DNA from 3 places in the Massilia forsythiae genome. Region 1 is predicted to be linked to each of the others. Evidence: riboswitches for the same ligand, from Rfam matches in the RefSeq annotation. Region 1 holds a riboswitch; each other region holds the start of a gene.

Region 1 (6,709 bases):
GCAGGTTATTGACCACGCCCTCGAAGGTGTGCTCGCGGATCACGGTGCGGCCGCGCTCGTTCACATAGGCGAACGGCACCGAGGTCTTGCCGGAACCGAACAGGACCACGTCCTGCGCCGGCTTCGGCAACTGCTCGAACGGTTTATCCAGGTCGAAGCCGTAATGCTCCGACAGGCTGCTCAGCATCTGGAAATAGAACTGGTTACGGCGGTCCCAGCCCTTGACGGCGCCGGACGCCAGCGACAGGTTCGGGAAGGCCACGATGCGCTTCGGATCGAAGAACTCGATGTGGCCCAGGCCGTCGCACTCCTGGCAGGCGCCCATCGGGTTGTTGAACGAAAACAGGCGCGGCTCCAGCTCCTGCAGCGAATAGCCGCAGACATTGCAGGCGAACTTGTTCGAGAAGATGTGTTCCTTCTCGGTGTCCATCTCGTAGGCCACGGCGCGGCCGTCGGCGATGCGCAACGCGGTCTCGAAACTCTCGGCCAGGCGCTGCTTGATCTCCGGATTGACTTTTACGCGGTCGATGACGACGTCGATCGTGTGCTTTTCGGTCTTCTTGAGCTTAGGCAGGTCTTCGATCTCGTGGATCTTGGCCACGCCGGTGCCGCTCTGCACGCGGAAGCGCACGAAGCCCTGCGCCTGCATCGACTGGAACAGGTCGCCATGTTCTCCCTTGCGGTTGGCCACCACCGGCGCCAGGATCATCAGCTTGGTGCCTTCCGGCATGGCCAGTACGGCATCGACCATCTGCGACACGGTCTGCGCGGTCAGCGGCTCGTGCGAGTGGTCCGGGCAGTAGGGCGTGCCGACGCGCGCGTACAGCAGGCGCAGGTAGTCGTGGATTTCGGTGACGGTGCCGACGGTGGAGCGCGGGTTGTGCGAGGTCGCCTTCTGCTCGATCGAGATGGCGGGCGACAAGCCCTCGATCATGTCGACGTCCGGCTTTTCCATCAGCTGCAGGAACTGGCGCGCGTAGGCCGACAGCGACTCGACGTAGCGGCGCTGGCCCTCGGCGTACAGGGTGTCGAAGGCGAGCGAGGACTTGCCGGAACCCGACAGGCCGGTAATGACGATCAGCTTGTTGCGCGGCAGGTCGAGATTGATGTTCTTGAGGTTGTGCGTGCGAGCGCCGCGGATACGGATTTCTTCCATTAGCTAGTTTTGCAGCCTTTCCATGGTAAGGGCGCCTGCGGCCGGCACACGAGATCGTCGCGCCGAGCGGGCCAATCAAGGGAGAACCCGTCACTATAGCGGGTTTCGATTACGTACGTATTCGGCCCCGGCGCGACGGCGCGCGCGCGTTAACGGCTTGAAATGCCTCTTTGGCAAGGCACTCAACAACGGGCAAACCGGGGTCTTCCGTATGTGGTCTGCATCGCGCCCAATTCAATGACAGACTCACCAAAAACCGAAAATTTTTTTTCCTTGCCTACTTCACAAAGACCCCAAGAATATTGACGCCCATCTCTTCCATTCGAGGCACTTTGCCCCCACTTCCGATGTCTGAGCGGGTGTCGTAAAAACCCCGTCGCCGCGCATGCGAAAAACGCATCGAAACGTTGCTTCGAACTACCCGGCAACGCATAATAGCGGATCAATTTTTAAACAACTTCCTTGGCACTTAGACACCACGCAGAGTCAGGGAACCAGCATAGGAGTTTCACCATGGCATCAGTCAACAAGGTCATCATCGTCGGCAACCTCGGCCGCGACCCGGAAATCCGTTACATGCCGAGCGGCGACGCCATCGCCAACATCGCCGTCGCGACCTCGTACAAGTCGAAGGACCGCAATAGCGGCGAGCAGAAAGAGCTGACCGAGTGGCACCGCATTTCCTTCTTCGGCCGCATGGCCGAGATCGTCGGCCAGTACCTCAAGAAGGGCTCGTCGGTCTACGTCGAAGGTCGCCTGCAGACCCGCAAGTACACCGACAAGGACGGCGTCGAGCGTTACTCGACCGACATCGTCGCGGAAAACATGCAGATGCTGGGTGGCCGCCAGGGCATGGGCGGCGGCGAGAGCTACGGCGGCGACGAGGGCTACGACGCCCCACCGAGCCGTCCGGCACCGCGCCAGGCGCCGCCGGCACCGGCCGCACGTCCGCAGCCGAAGCCGGCCGCGAACTTCTCGGATATGGATGACGATATTCCGTTCTGAAAAATAAACCAAGCAATGCGTAACGCCCTCCAGATTTCTGATCTGGAGGGCGTTTTCTCGTCTGCGCTACAAATCCACCACCATCTCGAACCCGCCGTAGATCATGCGCTTGCCATCGAACGGCGTGTTTTCCGGTTTCATGAATTCGGCCATGCGCGGATCCTGCATCACCTTGGCGTTGACCTCGTCGCGCCTGGCGCGCGATGCATGGACGATCCAGGAAAACACCACCACTTCGCCTTCTTCCAGCAGCACGCTCTGCGGAAACGAGGTCCACTGGCCGGGCTTGACGTCGTCGGCGACGCATTCGCGGAACTCGAGCGCGCCGAGTTCGCGCCAGATGGCGCCGCACTGTCGGGACATCTCCTTGTACACCTCCAGCTTGGACTGTTGGACCGGCACCACGAAACCATCGACATACGCCATGATCGTTCTCCTGTGGGTTGGTATTGCATGGACCTCATCGGCAACGGAAAAATCCCGCTGCGATCCGTGGTATTGACCGGATCGTCTTCCGAGCATACTGCGGACGCGACCGTTCGGGGTGGCCGCGAACGGTAAATGTCCGGTCAAGCTGGCCTGACGACCAGCCGGGAGCGCCGCCGGGCATGTCGGCATGCGCACGACAGCGCCGCGCGCCAGGTCTGGCACGCGATCACCGCTCAGTGTAATATCCTCCCTTTGGGTGCGCTCCTTCCCGACCGGGACGGGCGTTAAACGGGAAACCGGTGAAACCGTGCGTAGCGCACGGCCATTCCGGTGCAGCCCCCGCTGCTGTAAGCCTGACGACCCTGCCGATGACCACTGCGCACTGCGCGGGAAGGGGCAGGGAAGGATGACGGCGAGCCAGAATACCGGCCCAGACATTGCCAGCATCATTCCCCGGGGTGACGGGAAGCCGCTGTCGACCGGCTTTCTGCACGCAGTTTCTGCCGCCCCGTCGACCGTCTTCGCCTCCGCCATGGTGCTCTTATCGACCATTCGACGGGAGGTTTCGAATGCACATCATGGAAGGTTTCCTGCCGCCGGCGCACGCGCTGGGCTGGGCCGCTGCCGCCGTTCCCTTCGTCGCCTGGGGCCTGCGCAGCATCGGGCGCGGCCTGCAGGCGCATCCCGAGCGGCGCATGCTGCTGGGCGTGGCCGCGGCGTTCGCCTTCTTGCTGTCGGCGCTGAAGCTGCCGTCCGTCACCGGCAGCTGCTCGCATCCCACCGGCGTCGGCCTGGGCGCGCTGCTGTTCGGGCCCGCGGCGATGGTGCCGGTCGGCTTCGTCGTGCTGCTGTTCCAGGCGCTGCTGCTGGCGCACGGCGGCCTGACCACGCTCGGCGCCAACGTATTTTCGATGGCCATCGTCGGCCCCTTCGTTTCCTATGGCGTGTTCCGCGCGGTCGGTGCGCTGGGATTGCCGCGCAGCATCGCCGTGTTCCTGGCCGCCTGCCTGGGCGACCTGGCGACCTACGTCACCACTTCGCTGCAGCTGGCCTGGGCCTTTCCGGACGCGGCCGGGGGTGTGCCGGCTTCGTTCGTCAAGTTCGCCGGCATCTTCGCGCTGACCCAAGTGCCGATCGCCATCAGCGAAGGGTTGCTCACCGTGCTGGTGACGAACGCGATGGCGCGCTTCAATGCCGACGAGCTGCGCGCGCTGCCGCTGATGGCCTACGGCCGCCGGGAGCGCGCATGAAGGTCCGCAACTGGCTGATCCTGGCGGCGGTGGTGCTGCTGACCGTGCTGCCGCTGTGGTTGGCGAGCGCGCCGCCGGCGCAGCCGGGGGCGGACGCGCCGGCGCTGTTCGGCGGTTCCGACGACCGCGCGCAAAAGGCGATCGGCAGCATCGCGCCCGGCTACAAACCGTGGTTTGCGCCGCTGATCGAACCGGCCAGCAGCGAGATCGCCTCGCTGCTGTTCGCGCTGCAGGCCGCCATCGGCGCCGGCGTGATCGGCTACTGGCTGGGCGGCGCGGTGACGCGCGAGCGCGCCAAACGCGCGGCCGCCTCCCCGGCGCCGCGCCCCATCGACGCCGTTGCTGCGGATACCCGCGAGTCGGCCGCCGGGTCGCCGACTCGCGGATCGCCGGCCGCCGAGTCTCCGGCCGCCGGGTCGCCGGCCGCTGCAGGTCCGGCATCGAGCGCCACCACCGCGCAGGAGCACCGTGCGGGTTGAGTCGGCCGCCTACGCCTGCCGCTGGCGCGGCGTGGCGCCGTCGGCCAAGGCGCTGTTCGCGCTGGCCGGAGTGGTGTCCGCCTGGATCGCGCGCAGCCCGGCGGTGCTGGCGGCGCTCGCCGCGCTGCTGGTGCTGGCCGCCGTCGCGGGCGCGCGCGTGCCGCTGCGTACCTATCTCGCCGTGGCGCTGCCGCCGCTCGGCTTCCTGCTGCTGTCCTGCCTGACGATGCTGGTGACTCCGGGCGTCGCCGCGCCGGGCGTCGCCACGCCGGGCGCGGACGGCGGCTGGCACTGGACCGCCGCGCTGCTGCCGGTCGTCACGCGCACCGCGCTGCGCGCGCTGGCGGTGCTGGCCGCGCTGCTCGGCCTGGTGCTGAGCACGCCGCTGCCGGACTTGATCGGCCTGCTGCGCCGCTTGCGCACGCCGGAACTGCTGCTGGACTTGATGGTGCTGTGCTACCGCATGCTGTTCGTGTTCCGCCAGGCCTGGGACGAAGGCGTCACCGCGCAGCGCGCGCGCCTGGGCTACCGCAGCTGGCGCCATGCGTGGCGTTCGATGGGTTTGTTGATTGGCCAGATGGCGGTGCAGGTGTGGCAGCGCACGGCGGCGCTGCAGACGGCGGCCGAGGCGCGCGCGTTGCAAGGTTCGCTGCGCTTCCTGCCGGCCGTGTTCCCGCAGGCGCCGCGCCAGAACGCGTACGCCGTCCTGGCCGGTTCCGTGTTGCTGGCGCTGGCGGTGGGAGACCGGCTGTGAGCGCGCCCGCCATGAACACGCCCGGCGCCAACCGGTCCGCGTCGAGCGTGCCGGCGTCGAGCGTACCCACTTCGAGCGCGTCCGCTGCCTTGGCGGCGGTCCCGGCCCTGCTGGAACTGCAGGCGGTCGAGCACGTGTTCGCCGACGGCAGCGCCGGCCTGCGCGGCTGCAGCCTGGCGCTCGGACGCGGACGCCGCCACGCGCTGCTCGGCCCCAACGGCGCCGGTAAAACCACCGTGCTGCAGCACCTGAACGGCCTGCTGCGTCCCACCGGCGGGCGCATGCTGTGGAACGGTCGCCCCTACGAATACGGGCGCGCCGGATTGACCGACCTGCGCCGCCGCGTCGGCCTGGTGTTCCAGAATCCGGAGCGCCAGCTGTTCTCGGCGCAGGTCGAGGAAGACGTCTCGTTCGGGCCACTGAACCTGGGCCTGGACGAGACCACCGTGCGTGCGCGCGTGGCGGCGGCGCTGGACGCGGTCGGCCTGGCCGGATTCGGCGCGCGCGCGGTGCACCACCTCAGCTTCGGCCAGAAGAAGCGCGTCTGCATCGCCGGCGTGCTGGCGATGCAGCCGGAAGTGCTGCTGCTGGACGAGCCGATGGCCGGGCTGGACGCGCCGATGCAGCGCGAGCTGACCGCGCTGCTCGACGGCCTGGCGGCGCGCGGCGTGACGGTGCTGCTGTCCACCCACGACGTCGATTTCGCCTACGCCTGGGCCGACGACATCCACCTGATGGCGGCCGGACGCTGCATCGCCTCCGGCGCGGCGCACGATGTCGTGCTGCAGGCGGATGCCTTGCAGGCCGCCGGCCAGCGCCAGCCGGCCGCGCTGGCGCTGCACGCGGCGCTGGCGGCGCGCGGCGTGCTGGCGGACGGGCCGGCGCCGCGCAGCGTGGATGCGTTACTGGAAGCGCTGCATGCACTGCCGGCGGCATCACCGGCGCAGCCCCTGGCGTGTCCAGAGCCAGCAGCGCAGCGGCACGCGCCGGCGCCGCAGACGCAAGAACAAACGCAAAATCAGCCGCAACAGGGGCAGCCGCAGGACCGGCAAGGCCACGCGCATCATCGATCAGGAGAAACGCCCGCATGACATCCGCATCCACTCCCGCCACCGGCGGTCCCGGCAAGATCTGGTTCGTCGGCGCCGGCCCGGGCGACCCGGAACTCATCACCGTCAAGGGCCAGAAGCTGCTGGCGCAAGCGGGTGCGGTGCTGTTCGCCGGTTCGCTGGTCGACCGCGCCGCCACGCTGTACGCGCCGCCCGGCGCCGTCATCCGCGATTCGAAGGACATGACGCTGGAAGAGATGACTGCCTGGCTGATCGAGCAGGCGCAGGCGCACGCGGTGGTGGTGCGCCTGCAGACCGGCGACCCGGCCTTGTATGGCGCGCTGATCGAGATGGCGCGCCCGCTGGTCGCGGCCGGCATCGAATGGGCCGTGGTGCCGGGCGTGTCGTCGGCGATGGCGTCGATGGCCGCCGCCGGCGAATCGATGACGCTGCCGGAAGTGACGCAAACGGTCATCTTGACGCGCGTGGAGGGGCGCACGCCGATGCCGGAAGGCGAAGACCTGGCCAGCCTGGCGGCGCACCGCAGCACCATCTGCATCTTCCTGTCGATCACGCTGCTGTACAAG
Region 2 (6,709 bases), 1.0 Mb from region 1:
GGGCCTGATCCAGGAAACCGCCGCGGTATCGATCGACCGGCCGGCCATGCTGGTCTTCGCAGGCGATCATGGCGTCGTGGCGGAAGGCATTTCTGCTTATCCGCAGGACGTCACCTGGCAGATGGTCGAGAACTTCCTGGCCGGCGGCGCCGCCATCAATGTGTTCGCGCGCCAGAACGGCTGCGCACTGTCGATCGTCGACGCAGGCGTCAAGCACGACTTCGGCCAGCGCGCGGGCCTGGTCGACCGCAAGATCGCGCCCGGCACCCGCAACTTCGCGCTGGAACCGGCCATGAGCGCGCAGCAGTGCGCCACCGCGCTGGAGCACGGTGCCGCGCTGGTCGCCGACCTGCCGGGCAACGTGGTCGCGTTCGGCGAAATGGGCATCGGCAATACGACCGCCGCCGCGGCGCTCATGCACAAGCTGGCCGGCATCCCGGCGGCGGAATGCGTTGGCGCCGGCACCGGTCTCGCGCCGGACGGCATCCTGCGCAAGCAGCAGGTGATCGAAGCGGCGGCGGCACGTCACGCCGGCGTCGACGATCCGCTTGCGGTGCTGGCCACCTTCGGCGGCTTCGAGATCGCGATGATGACCGGCGCCATGCTGGAAGCGGCGCGCCGCCGCAAGGTCTTGCTGATCGACGGCTTCATCGTCACCAGCGCCGTTCTGGTGGCGGCGCGCATGGCGCCAGCCATCCTCGACTACTGCGTGTTCGCGCATTGCTCGGACGAAGCCGGCCACCGCCGCATGCTGGACGCCCTCGGCGCGGCGCCGCTGCTGCAGCTCGGCCTGCGCCTGGGCGAAGGCACCGGCGCCGCGCTCGCCCTGCCGCTGCTGCATGCCGCCGCCAACTTCCTGGAGCAGATGGCGACCTTCGCCTCGGCCAGCGTCAGCGGCAAATCCGCATAAGACCAGGACGAGCGCATGCAGCAAGTCCGCCTGTTCTTCATCGCGCTGCAGTTCTTCACCCGGCTGCCGATCCCAGGCTGGGTCGGCTTCGAGGCGAGCTGGCTGCAGCATGCCTCGCGCTATTTTCCGCTGGTGGGCTGCGTGGTGGCGGCCATCGCCGCCGCCGTGTACGCGCTGGCGGCGCTGGTGTTGCCGGCGCCGGTGGCGGCGGTGCTGTCGACCGCGGCGTCGATCTATAGTACCGGCGCCTTCCACGAAGACGGCTTCGCCGACACCTGCGATGGCCTCGGCGGCGGCATGACGCGCGAGCGGGTGCTGGAGATCATGAAGGATTCGCGCGTCGGCGCCTACGGTGCGATCGGCATCGCCTGCATGCTGGCCACCAAGCTGTCGGCCCTGTCCATGCTGCCGCCGCGCGACGCCGTCGCCGCGTTGTTGCTGGCGCATCCGTTGTCGCGCCTGGCGGCCACGGCGCTGATCTGGCGGCTGGCGTACGTGCGCGGCGAGGGCAAGGCCAAGCCGCTGGCGCACCGGATGACGCATGTGGAATTCGCCATCGCTACCCTCGGCGCCTTGCTGCCCGCCGCCGTGCTGCTGGCCTTCGGCTGGGTTACGCCGGCCGCCGTGCTGGGCGCCGTGCTGGCCTGCCTGCTGGCCGCGTTCTGGCTCGGCCGCATCTTCGTGCGCCGGCTCGGCGGCTATACCGGCGATTGCCTGGGCGCGGTCCAGCAGGTGGCGGAAGCACTGGCCTACGTGGCCGTGCTGGCCACGCTGGGCCATGGCGCCTGGACGGCTTCCTGACGCCGGCGCCATGAAGTCGACACGATGAAGCTGCTGTGCGTGCGCCATCCGCAGCCCGCGATCGCCCCCGGCCATTGCTACGGCGCCAGCGACGTGCCCGTGGCCGAGGCGGAACTGGCGCGCGTGCATGCGGCCCTGGCCGGCGCCGGCCTGCCCGGCGCGCTGCCGGTCTATGCCAGCCCGCTGCAGCGCTGCTCCCTGCTGGCGCGGCGCCTGCAGCCGTGCGCCCTACGGCTCGACGCGCGCCTGGCCGAAATGGATTTCGGCGCCTGGGAACTGCGTCCCTGGTCCGGCATCGCGCGCGTCGAGGTCGATGCCTGGGCGGCCGACCTGCTGCACTACCGGCCCGGCGGCGCCGAGAACGTGCTCGACGTCGCCGCACGGGTCGCCGCCTTCGTCGGCGACCTGCGCACATCGTCATATAGCGGCGCACCGGGCGGCACGGGCGGCGACGGCCCATGCGGCGAACCGGCCGGGCAGGCGCAGGCGCTGCTGCTCTGCCACGCCGGCACGATCCGCCTGCTGGCGGCGCTGGCGACCGGCCTGCCGCTCGAACAGGCCGCGCTGCAGGCCGCCGCCACGCCGCACCGCATCGGCTACGGCGAAATCGTCGCGCTGGACTGCTGAAGCCGGCGCCCGAGGCAAGGCCGTGCGCCCCGCCATCGCTCGCCGTGCAGGCCGGATAAACCGCCGTCGGCGCGCCGATCCGCCGTATAATGACGCCGTTTTGGTGCTCGCGTCCGTGTCCACGGACGCAGTTAAACGGGAAACACGGACTCTGCCAACACCCGGCATCCCGGCAATCATCGACAGCGCACGGCGCGATTGCCCGGACATGCCGCCAGAGCCAACGTGTGCTGCCCCCGCAACGGTAAGCAAGTGCCGCCTCGCTTCGAGCGCGGCAACCGTCTTCTATGCCACTGTGCGTTCGCATGGGAAGGCCGGACGGCCATACTTGCCAGCCCGGATACCGGCCAAAAGGTGGAGGCGTGCCCGCGGATGCGCTTCCGTTCAATCCGGCCCACGGGGACGTCGGCCGGTTGCCCAATCACGTAGAACATCGCCATGACGCACATCCTTCCAGGCCGGCCGGCCGCGCCTTCGTTCGCGCAGCCGCCTGCACGCCCGCTTTCCCGTCCGCTCGCGCTCGCGCTGGCCCTCGCCGCCGCCTTCGGCGCACAGCATGCCGGCGCCGCCGACGCCCTGCCCGACACCGTGGTCGTCACCGCCACCCGCACGCCGCAGCGCGCCGACCAGCTGATCGCCGACACCACCGTCGTCACCGGCGAAGAGATCGCCCGTTCCGGCGCCGGCTCGGTCGCGGATGTGCTGCGCCGCCAGCGCGGCATCGAGATCGTGCGCAACGGCGGCGCCGGCACCAGTACCAGCGTCTACCTGCGTGGCGCCAACGCCAATCAGGTGGTGGTGCTGATCGACGGCGTGCGCATTGGTTCCTCGACCAGCGGCGTGGCGGCCTGGAACGCGATTCCGCTGTCGGCGGTGGAGCGCATCGAAGTCGTGTACGGTCCATTGAGCTCCCTGTACGGCGCCGACGCCATCGGCGGCGTGGTGCAGATCTTCACCAAGCGCGGCCAAGGCGCGCCGGCGCTCAGCGCCAGCATCGGCGGCGGCACCTACGGCACCAACCAAACCCAGGCCGCCGTCACTGGCACGAGCGGCGGCGAACACGCGGTCAGCTATGCGCTCGGCGTCGCCCACGAGGAAGCGGACGGCTTTTCGGCCACCCGTTCCGGCGCCTTCGGCTACAACCCGGACGACGACGGCTACAGCCGCAACAATGCCAACGGCCGCGTCACCGTGCAGCTGGCGCCCGGCCACGAAGCCGGCGCCCAGTTCCTGAAAAGCCGCCTGCGCGCCCAGTATGACAGCAGCGCGTCCAGCTTCGACACGCGCAATACCCAGGACCTGGACAGCTACGCCGTGTTCCTGAACGATCGCTTCCTGCCCAACTGGCGCAGCAGCGTGCAGGCGGCGCGCGCCGAGGACAAGCTGGCCAGCTACACCAGCACCGCGCTCTCCGGTACCAGCCGCATCGACACGCGCCAGGACGAACTCACCTGGCAGAACACGATCGACCTCGGTCCCGACACCTTGCAAGTGCTGTTCGGCCACCGCAAGGAAGAAGTCCTGTCCGTCACCGGCGGCGGCGCCGCCCCGAGCCCGCTCAACAAGACCCGCATCACCAATTCGGTGGCGGCCTCGTACGACATGAAGCGCGGCAGCCACCTGTTCGATGTCAGCGCACGCCGCGACCATGCGGAGTACGGCGGCAAGACCACCGGCGCGGCGGGCTACGGCTACCAGTTCAGCAAGGGCCTGCGCGCCACCGCCAGCGTCGGCACCAGCTTCCGCGCGCCGACTTTCAACGAGCTGTACTACCCTGGCTACGGCTTGCCGACCAACCGGCCGGAACGCGGCCGCAACGCCGAAGCCGGCCTGCGCTACGACATCGCCGACGTCGAACTGGGCGCCAATTACTATCGCAACCGCCTGACCGACATGATCGTCACCGCCAACCCGTGCCCCGGGCGTGCCGGCAGCTGCGCCTACAACGTCAACCACGCCCTGCTGGAAGGCTTGACGCTGTCGGCCGCCACGCGCCTGGCCGGCATCGACCTGCGCGCCAGCGCAGACCTGCAGGATCCGCGCGACGAGACCACGAACAAGCAGCTGGCGCGCCGCAGCAAGCGCCACGCCGCCGTCAGCGCCAACTACACTGCCGGCCAGGTGGACAGCGGCGTCGAGCTGCAAGCCTCCGGCCGCCGCTTCGACGATGCCGCCAACAATAACCGCCTGGGCGGCTACGGCTTGCTGAACCTCTACGGCACCTGGAACCTGGCACCCGAATGGTCGCTGCTGCTGCGCCTGGAAAATGCGGCGGACAAGCGCTACGAACTGGCGCGCAACTACGGCACCGCCGGCCGCACCTGGTTCGCGGCGATCCGCTACGGCATCCGCTGATCCGCCCACCGTCCGAGTCCAGCGCATGCATCCCGCCCCGCCCCCGCTGCACGACCAGCGACCGCTCCCGGCCCGTCCGTCGCAGCCGCGGCGCGCCGCCTTGATCGTCGGCGCATTGCTGCTGGCGGCGCTCGCCATCCTGCTGGCGTCCGGCATGATCGGTTCGGTGGCGCTGGCGCCGGCGGAATTGCCGGCGGCGCTGGCCCAGCTGCTGCACGGGACGCCGGACTCGCTGGCGGCCTCGCTGCTGGCGCTGCGCCTGGGACGCGCGCTGACCGCCTTCGTCACCGGCGGCTCGCTGGCGCTGGCCGGTGTCATGATGCAGGCGCTGCTGCGCAATCCGCTGGCCGACCCGTACATATTGGGTATTTCGGCCGGCGCCTCGGTCGGCGCCCTGTTCGCGCTGCTGCTGATGTGCGCCGCCGCCACCGTCGACGGCGCCGCGCTGGCCGGCGCCATCGCGGTGTCGATGCTGCTGTATGGGCTGGCGCGGCGCGACATGCGTGCCGGCACGGTGGCCGAAGGCGGCGCCTCGACCCTGCTGCTGACCGGCGTGATCCTGTCCTCGGCCTGCATGGCCCTGGTGACGCTGATGCTGTCCATCGCCCCCGAAGGTTCGCTGCGCAGCATGGTGTTCTGGATGATCGGCGACCTGGCCGGTGCGCCGCTGCGCGCCCTACCCTGGATCGTGCTGGGCGGCGCCCTCGCCTACGCCGTGCGCGGCGCGCGCGCCATGAACATGCTGGCCCTGCATGCGGAAGCCGCGGTCACGCTGGGAGTGGGCGTCGGCGCGCTGCGCAAGGGGCTGTTCCTGGTGTCCGGCCTGCTCACCGCCAGCGCGGTGACGAATGCCGGTTCGATCGGCTTCGTCGGCCTGATCGTGCCGCACGCCTGCCGCTTCGCCTTCGGCCCCGACCACCGCGTGCTGGTGCCGGCGGCGGTGCTGGCCGGCGGCGGCTTCCTGGTGCTGTGCGACACGCTGGCGCGCACCGTGATCGCGCCTACCCAGCTGCCGGTGGGCGCGATCACGGCCATCATCGGCGCGCCGGTGTTCCTGTACCAGCTGCATCGCCTGCGCAAATGACCGGCAACGCCATGACCCTCAGCACGCGCCAGTTGACGCTCGGCGCCGGCGAACGCACCCTGGTGTGCGGCCTGGACTGGCGCGTCGGTGCCGGCGAATGCTGGAGCATCATCGGCCGCAACGGCGCCGGCAAGAGCACGCTGATGCGCACGCTGGCCGGCCTGCGCGCGCCGGAGGGCGGCAGCGTCGAGATCGACGGCCGCCCCTTGCGCGACTGGCCGCTGGAAGCGCTGGCGCGCCGCCGCGCCTACCTGGCGCAAGCGCGCCACGACGCCTTCGCCTACAGCGTCATCGAGACCGTGCTGTCGGCACGCCACCCGTACCACGCCGAGCGCTACTGGGAAGGCGGCGACGACCACCAGGCGGCGCTACAGGCGCTGGCCGCGCTGGACGCCGGACACCTGGCGGCGCGCGACGTGCGCACCCTGTCCGGCGGCGAGCGCCAGCGCGTCGCCATCGCCGCCCTGCTGGCCCAGGACACGCCGCTGCTGCTGCTCGATGAACCCGCCAACGCACTCGACCTGGCGCACCAGGTGCGGATCACCGGCCTGCTGGCGCGCCTGTGCCGGCAGCAGGGCAAGACCGTGGTCATGATCGGCCACGACCTGACCCTGGCGTACGGCATCTCGACCCATGCTTTGCTTTTAAAAGGCGACGGCGCCTGGCATGCCGGCGCCGTCGACGACGCCATGCGGCCGGCGCTGCTGGGCGACTACCTCGGCCATCCGATCGAGATGATCGAACACGGCGGCCGCCGCATCTTCATTCCACTGGAACCGCCCCATGCATGACTTGACTCCCGAACAGACCGCTGCCCTCAACGAGCGCCACCGCGAGCGCATGGCGCGCAAGAAGGCGATGATCGACGCCCGCATCGCCGCCGCCGACAAGCAGGTTGGCATCCTCATCGTCAACACCGGCAACGGCAAGGG
Region 3 (6,709 bases), 2.5 Mb from region 1:
GCCAGCGCACGCCCCCTGCTGCGCCAGGGCCAGTGCGACACCCGCATCACGCCCGCCTCCACCTTCAACATCGCGGTCAGCCTGATGGGCTTCGACGCCGGCATCCTGCGCGACGAGCACACCCCGCGGCTGCCGTACGCGCCCGGCTATGCCGACTGGAACGCCAGCTGGCGCGCCAGCACCGACCCCACCAGCTGGATCGGGAATTCGAACGTGTGGTATGCCCAGCGCGTGGTCGAAGGCATCGGCGCGGCCGCTGTCCAGCGCTACGTCGACGGCTTCGGCTACGGCAACCGCGACCTGTCCGGCGACCATGCCGGCGCGGACGGCAAGCTGCCGGCCTGGGTCGGCTCGACCCTGCAGATCTCGGCGACTGAGCAGGCGGCCTTTTTGCGCAAGGTGGTCAGGCGCGAACTGCCGCTCCAGCCGCGCGCCTACGAGATGACGGCGCGCCTGCTGCGCCTGCCGGGCCTGGTGGACGGCTGGACGGTGCACGGCAAGACCGGCACCGCCTCGCCGCGCCGGGCGGACGGCAGCGAAGACCCCGGCCACGCCTACGGCTGGTTCGTCGGTTGGGCCAGCAAGGACGGCCGCGATGTGGTGTTCGCCGAGCTGGCGCTGGTGCCGACGCAGGAAGGCAGCTACGCCGGCCCGCGCGTGCGCGACGATTTCCTGCGCCGCTTGCCTGCGCGCCTGCGCGCCTTGTGACGCCCGGCGCGCCCTTCATCCACTTCCACGCCAGCCACCGATGACCCACATGACGCCATCCCGCGATGCGCTCGCCGCTTCCCTGCCGCTGCCGTTTGCCACCCTCTTGCGCGGCGCTTTCCTTTGCGCCGCCCTGCTGCCGGCCGCACCGGCCACGGTGGCGGCGGCCGGCTGGGACGACCCGCAGCAACCGTTCGAGCTGTTCGGCGACACCTATTACGTCGGCACCCGCGGCCTGAGCGCGGTGCTGGTCACCTCGCCCGCCGGCCACGTCCTGATCGACGGCGCCGGTCCCAACGGCGCAGCGCAGATCGCGCGCCACGTGCGCCGCCTCGGTTTCCGCGTCGAGGACATCCGCTACATTCTGAATTCGCACGCCCATATCGACCACGCCGGCGGCATCGCCGCACTGCAGCGCCGGTCCGGCGCCACCGTGGTCGCCGGCGCGGCGGCGCTGCCGGTGCTGCAAAGCGGGCAGCCGGACCGCAACGACCCGCAGGCGGCCAACCTGACGCCGATGCAGCCGGTCGCCGGGGTGCGCGCGATCGGCGACGGCGAGACGATCGCGCTCGGCCCGCTGCGCCTGACCGCGCACGCCACGCCCGGCCACACGCGCGGCGGCACCAGCTGGACCTGGCAGGCGCGCGCCGGCGCACGCACGGTGGACATGGTCTACGCCGACAGCTTGAACGCGATCGGCGACGACGCCTTCCGCTACGGCGGCAACACCCGCTATCCGGCGGCGCGCGCCGACATCGAGCGCTCCAGCGCGCTGCTCGCGGGCCTGCCCTGCGACATCCTGGTGTCCGCCCACCCCGAGCAGAGCGGCCTGTGGACGCGGCTGGCGCGCCGCGCCCGCTCCGGCCAGGCCGCCTTCATCGACCGCAACGCCTGCCGCGCCTACGCCGACGCAGCGCGCGCCCGGCTGCGCGACACGCTGGCGTCCGAGGCGGCCGCGGCGCACCGATCGATCACTGAAGGAGGAAGCCGGCGATGACACAAGCGACGATGAAACAGACGACGATGAAACGATGGCTGGCAGGTGCCCTGCTGTGCGCCTGCGCGCTGGCGCACGGCGCCGAATGGAAGGAAGATGCGCGACTGGAACGCCTGTTCGGCGACCAGCACGTGCATGCCACCTTCATCGTGCACGACCTGGCCGCCGACACGTACACGGTGCACGACCGCCGCCGCGCCGAGACGCGCTACATCCCGGCATCGACCTTCAAGATTGCCAACAGCCTGATCGGCCTCGCCACGGGTGCGGTGGCCAGCGTCGACGAAGTGCTGCCCTACGGCGGCAAGCCGACCCGCCGCCCGGAATGGGCGCACGACATGTCGCTGCGCGACGCCATCCGCGTCTCCAACGTGCCGGTGTACCAGGGCCTGGCGCGGCGCATCGGCCTGGCGCGCATGCGCGAGGGGCTGCGCCGGCTCGACTACGGCAACATGGACCCGGGCACGGTGGTCGATACCTTCTGGCTGGAGGGACCGTTGACGATCAGCGCGCTGGAACAGACCCGCTTCCTGGACAAGCTGGTGCAGGACCGCCTGCCGCTGCCGCAACCGGCGATGGCGGCCGTGCGCGCCATCCTGCGCCAGGAAGGCGGCGCCGAGCTGTACGCCAAGACCGGCTGGGGCGTACGGCCCGATGCGGACGCCGACATCGGCTGGTGGGTCGGCTGGGTGGTCAAGGACGGCAAGGCCCATACCTTCGCCTTGAACCTGGACATTCCAGACGACGCCACCGGCGCCAAGCGCGTACTGCTGGGCCGGGCGGCCTTGCAGGCGCTCGGCCTGCTGTCGCCGTAAAGTACGGCGCGAAGTGCGCCGCTATGTGGGCCGGCGAACGGGAAAAACGCGGCGGGTGGACTATCATGTGTTCCATAACCATTACCAAAATGACATGATCGACTTCCTATGACCCAGTTGACCCTCCAGCAGAAATGCTTCCTGCTCCTTCTCACCATCGTCACCATCGGCTTCGTCTGGATCCTGATGCCCTACTTCGGCGCCGTGTTCTGGGGCATGGTGTTCGCGATCCTGTTCGAATCGCTGTACCGCCGCTTCCTCGGCGTGACCAAGCAGAAGCCGACCTGGGCCGCGCTGCTGACGCTGCTGACCGTGATCGTGTCGGTGCTGATCCCGCTCGGCCTGATCACCGCCTCGCTGGTCAACGAGGCGGCCACGGTGTACAGCCGGGTCGGCTCCGGCCAGATCAACTTCGCCGAATACTTCCAGCGCATCCTCCACGCCCTGCCAAGCTGGATGGTCGGTTTGCTGGAGCGCTTTGGCCTGACCAGCATGGCCTCGCTGCAGCAGAAGCTGACTGCCGGCGCCACCCAAATCAGCCAAACCGGCGCCAAGTACGCGCTCAACTTCGGCATGAACACCTTCGACTTCCTGGTCGGCCTGACCGTGATGCTGTACCTGCTGTTCTTCCTGCTGCGCGACGGCGAGTCGCTGGCGCGCCGCATCCGCCACGCGGTGCCGCTGGGCCGCAAGTACAAGAGCCGCCTGTTCGACAACTTCACCACCGTGATCCGCGCCACCGTCAAGGGCAACGTGCTGGTGGCGGCGGCGCAGGGTGCGCTGGGCGGCCTGGCGTTCTGGTTCCTGCACGTGGAAGCGCCGCTGCTGTGGGCCGTGGTGATGGCCTTCCTGTCGCTGCTGCCGGCGGTCGGCGCCGCCATCGTGTGGGTACCGGTCGCCATCTACTTCCTGGCCACCGGCGCCATCTGGCAAGGTGTCTTCCTGGTCGTGTTCGGCGTGCTGGTGATCGGACTGGTCGACAACCTGCTGCGCCCCCTGCTGGTCGGCAAGGACACCAAGATGCCGGACTACGTGGTGCTGCTGTCGACCATCGGCGGCATGGAGCTGTTCGGCCTGAACGGCTTCGTGATCGGGCCGGTGGTGGCGGCCCTGTTCATCGCGGCGTGGGACCTGTTCGCGTCGGCGGAGGAATTCCACGATGAGTGAGGCGCGGGATGCGATAGCGGTTTTGCAAAGCGATCCCATGCACGTATAATCGCCCGCGCCTGGTGCAGCGCGCATGGTTCCATGCGCAGTTAAACGGGAAACACATGGCCATGCCGCCGCGCGCGGCCGGCCAGGGTGTGCTGCCCCCGCAACGGTGAACAAGCGTCGTCGCCGACGACAGGCCGTCTCGAACAACCACTGTGTCCATGGACATGGGAAGGTGGGACGGTCCGGCTTGCGAGCCCGGATACCGGCCAGGCAGGTGGCGCTTCAGATGAGGCGCTGTTCAGTCGTACCCGCGGGGAAGCGGGTGAGACTGCAGGTTCACGTATCCATCAATGAAACCATCCCTGATCCTCGGCCTGGCCGGGGCGCTGTGCGCCGTCGCGCACGCACAGGCGCAGACCGCGCCCGATTCCCTCCCATCGCAACAACAAGACCCGGTGCAGCCGATCCCGGCGACGGTGCGCGTCAGCGCCCACTACGACAACGGCGTCGGCACCGCGGACGCCGCCAGCGAAGGCACGGTCACGGCCGCGCTGATCGCCAGCCGGCCGGCGCTGCGGCCGGGCGAGGTGCTGGAATTCGTGCCGGGCGTGATCGTCACCCAGCACAGCGGCGACGGCAAGGCCAACCAGTACTTCCTGCGCGGCTTCAACCTCGACCACGGCACCGACTTCGCCACCTTCGTCGACAGCATGCCGGTCAACATGCGCACCCACGCGCACGGCCAGGGCTACACCGACCTGAACTTCCTGATCCCGGAACTGATCGGCAAGATCCACTACCGCAAGGGGCCGTACTACGCCGACGAGGGCGACTTCGCCTCGGCCGGCGCCGCCCACATGGGCCTGGTCGACAAGCTGGACCGGGGCCTGGCCGCGCTCACCGTCGGCGCCGACGGCTACCGCCGCGCCGTGGCGGCCGATTCGAGCGCGCTCGGCGCCGGCAACCTGCTGTATGCGGTCGAGCTGGCGCACAACGACGGCCCCTGGCGGACGCCGGAAGCCTTCCATAAATCGTCGGCGCTGCTGCGCTGGACCGGCGCTATCGGCATCGACCGCTTCAGCTTGACCGCGATGGCCTACCGGGGCGCCTGGCACGCCACCAGCCAGATCCCGCTGCGCGCGGTGCAGGGCGGCGCGCTCGACGAATTCGCCGCGGTCGACCCGAGCGACGGCGGCCACACGGCGCGCTACAGCCTGAGCGCCGAATGGCGCCGGCGCACGGCGGACACGCTGAGCGAGGCGCATGCCTACGCGGTGCGCTCGGACCTGGCGCTGTACAACGACTTTACCTACTTCCTCGACGACCCGGTCAATGGCGACCAGTTCCTGCAGACCGAGCGGCGCAAGATGGGCGGCTTCGACCTCGCCCACACCTGGTTCGGCCAGCTGGCGGGACGGCCGATGAACAACGCGGTCGGGCTGCAGGGCCGCTTCGACCGCATCGCGCCGCTCGGCCTGTACGCGAGCGCACGCCAGCGCATCCTGTCCACCACGGCCGAATCGCGCGTGTCCGAAGCCAGCGCCGCGGCCTGGTTCCAGAATACGGTCCAGTGGACGCCCTGGCTGCGCTCGATCGCCGGCGTGCGCTGGGACCGCTACCGCTTCGACGTGGCCAGCTCGATCCTGGAAAACAGCGGCACGGCCGACGACCACGTCGCCTCGCCCAAGCTGTCGCTGGTGTTCGGGCCGTGGAACAAGACCGAGTTCTTCGCCAACTACGGCGAAGGCTTCCACAGCAACGACGCGCGCGGCACCACCGCGCACCTAGCGGCGCGCGAGCTGGAACCGGTGGACCCGGTGACGCCGCTGGTGAAGACGCGCGGCGCCGAGATCGGCGCGCGCAGCGAGATCGTGCCCGGCCTGCAAAGCTCGATGGCGCTGTGGGGACTGCGCTCGGCCTCGGAACTGGTGTTCTCGGGCGACGCCGGCGACACCTCGCCGAGCCGCGCCAGCAAGCGCTCCGGCATCGAGTGGAACAACCATTACGTGGCCAACCGCTGGCTGCTGCTCGACCTCGACCTGGCCTGGTCGCGCGCCCGCTACACCGGCGTCGACGCGGCCGGCGACCACGTGCCGGGCGCGGTCGAGAAGGTGGCTTCGTTCGGCGCCACCGTCAACGATGCCGGCCCGTGGTCGGGCGCGTTCCAGCTGCGCTGGTTCGGCCCGCGCCCGCTGATCGAGGACGACAGCGTGCGCTCCTCCAGCACCGCCATCGCCTACCTGCGCGCCGGCTACCGCATCGATCGGCGCTGGCAGCTGACAGCGGACGTGTTCAACCTGTTCGACCACAAGGCGAGCGACGTCGACTATTACTACGCGTCGCGCCTGCCGGGCGAGCCGGCGGGCGGGGTGGACGATATCCACTACCACCCGGTGGAGCCGCGCACGCTGCGGTTGACGTTGCGGACCACGTTCTGACCAGTACCATTTTTGACCAGCACCATTGATACCGTCGTCCCCGCGAAGGCGGGGACCCATACTGAGTATCCGAAGTTGTTACGTTGAAGTACCGGGGCTGTTCCGGGATCACTGGGTTCTGTTGGCTCTGCATGGGTCTCCGCCAAGGGGGCCGCCTAGGCCGGGGACGACGTATATGCGCTATCGGGTCATCACCCGCCGGCGCGCGCCGTCACCGGGTAGCCGGCCGCGTCGATCGCCTCGGCGATCCGGCCCAGGTCGGCGCCGCTGTCGATGGTGACCTGCTTGGTCGGCAGGTCGATCTCGACCCTGGCATCCTGGTCGACTTCCTGCACGGCCTTGGTGACGCGGCCCACGCAGTGCTTGCAGCTCATGTCTTCGACGGTCAGTTGGTACATCGTGTGTTCTCCTGTTGGCTGCGGCGCCGGATGCGCCGCGTTCACAATGGGCGCCGGATGCGCCTCGTTGCTTGATGGCGCAGAGTGCGCCGTGTCGGTCGATGGCGCAGGCTGCGCCACATTCTCCATCGTTTGCGGCACTGCCGCCGGCAACAGCGCCAGTGCCGGCAGCTCCGCTTGCGCAAGCGGCGCCGCCGC

What was found. A riboswitch is a leader RNA that binds a small molecule or an ion and turns the genes downstream of it on or off. The one in region 1 is predicted to bind cobalamin.
Region 2: it holds a riboswitch for cobalamin, as region 1 does, so the genes downstream of both, HH212_RS04735 (TonB-dependent receptor domain-containing protein) here and HH212_RS09210 (energy-coupling factor ABC transporter permease) in region 1, are expected to answer to the same signal.
Region 3: it holds a riboswitch for cobalamin, as region 1 does, so the genes downstream of both, HH212_RS24400 (TonB-dependent receptor) here and HH212_RS09210 (energy-coupling factor ABC transporter permease) in region 1, are expected to answer to the same signal.

Annotation. Positions count from the first base shown of each region.
Region 1 is NZ_CP051685.1:2,128,579-2,135,287, forward strand. It holds gene uvrA (excinuclease ABC subunit UvrA) at 1-1,156, opposite strand, end outside; gene ssb (single-stranded DNA-binding protein) at 1,670-2,161, shown strand; gene HH212_RS09205 (DUF1428 domain-containing protein) at 2,228-2,587, opposite strand; cobalamin riboswitch at 2,828-3,038, shown strand; gene HH212_RS09210 (energy-coupling factor ABC transporter permease) at 3,160-3,840, shown strand; gene HH212_RS27810 (energy-coupling factor ABC transporter substrate-binding protein) at 3,837-4,319, shown strand; gene cbiQ (cobalt ECF transporter T component CbiQ) at 4,309-5,073, shown strand; gene HH212_RS09225 (energy-coupling factor ABC transporter ATP-binding protein) at 5,070-6,164, shown strand; gene cobM (precorrin-4 C(11)-methyltransferase) at 6,161-6,709, shown strand, end outside.
Region 2 is NZ_CP051685.1:1,092,596-1,099,304, forward strand. It holds gene cobT (nicotinate-nucleotide--dimethylbenzimidazole phosphoribosyltransferase) at 1-910, shown strand, start outside; gene HH212_RS04725 (adenosylcobinamide-GDP ribazoletransferase) at 926-1,711, shown strand; gene HH212_RS04730 (histidine phosphatase family protein) at 1,736-2,338, shown strand; cobalamin riboswitch at 2,423-2,704, shown strand; gene HH212_RS04735 (TonB-dependent receptor domain-containing protein) at 2,777-4,693, shown strand; gene HH212_RS04740 (FecCD family ABC transporter permease) at 4,719-5,777, shown strand; gene HH212_RS04745 (ABC transporter ATP-binding protein) at 5,789-6,568, shown strand; gene cobO (cob(I)yrinic acid a,c-diamide adenosyltransferase) at 6,561-6,709, shown strand, end outside.
Region 3 is NZ_CP051685.1:5,816,701-5,823,409, forward strand. It holds gene HH212_RS24380 (M56 family metallopeptidase) at 1-708, shown strand, start outside; gene bla (subclass B3 metallo-beta-lactamase) at 758-1,705, shown strand; gene blaOXA (class D beta-lactamase) at 1,732-2,520, shown strand; gene HH212_RS24395 (AI-2E family transporter) at 2,629-3,687, shown strand; cobalamin riboswitch at 3,731-3,960, shown strand; gene HH212_RS24400 (TonB-dependent receptor) at 4,026-6,113, shown strand; gene HH212_RS24405 (heavy metal translocating P-type ATPase) at 6,305-6,709, opposite strand, start outside.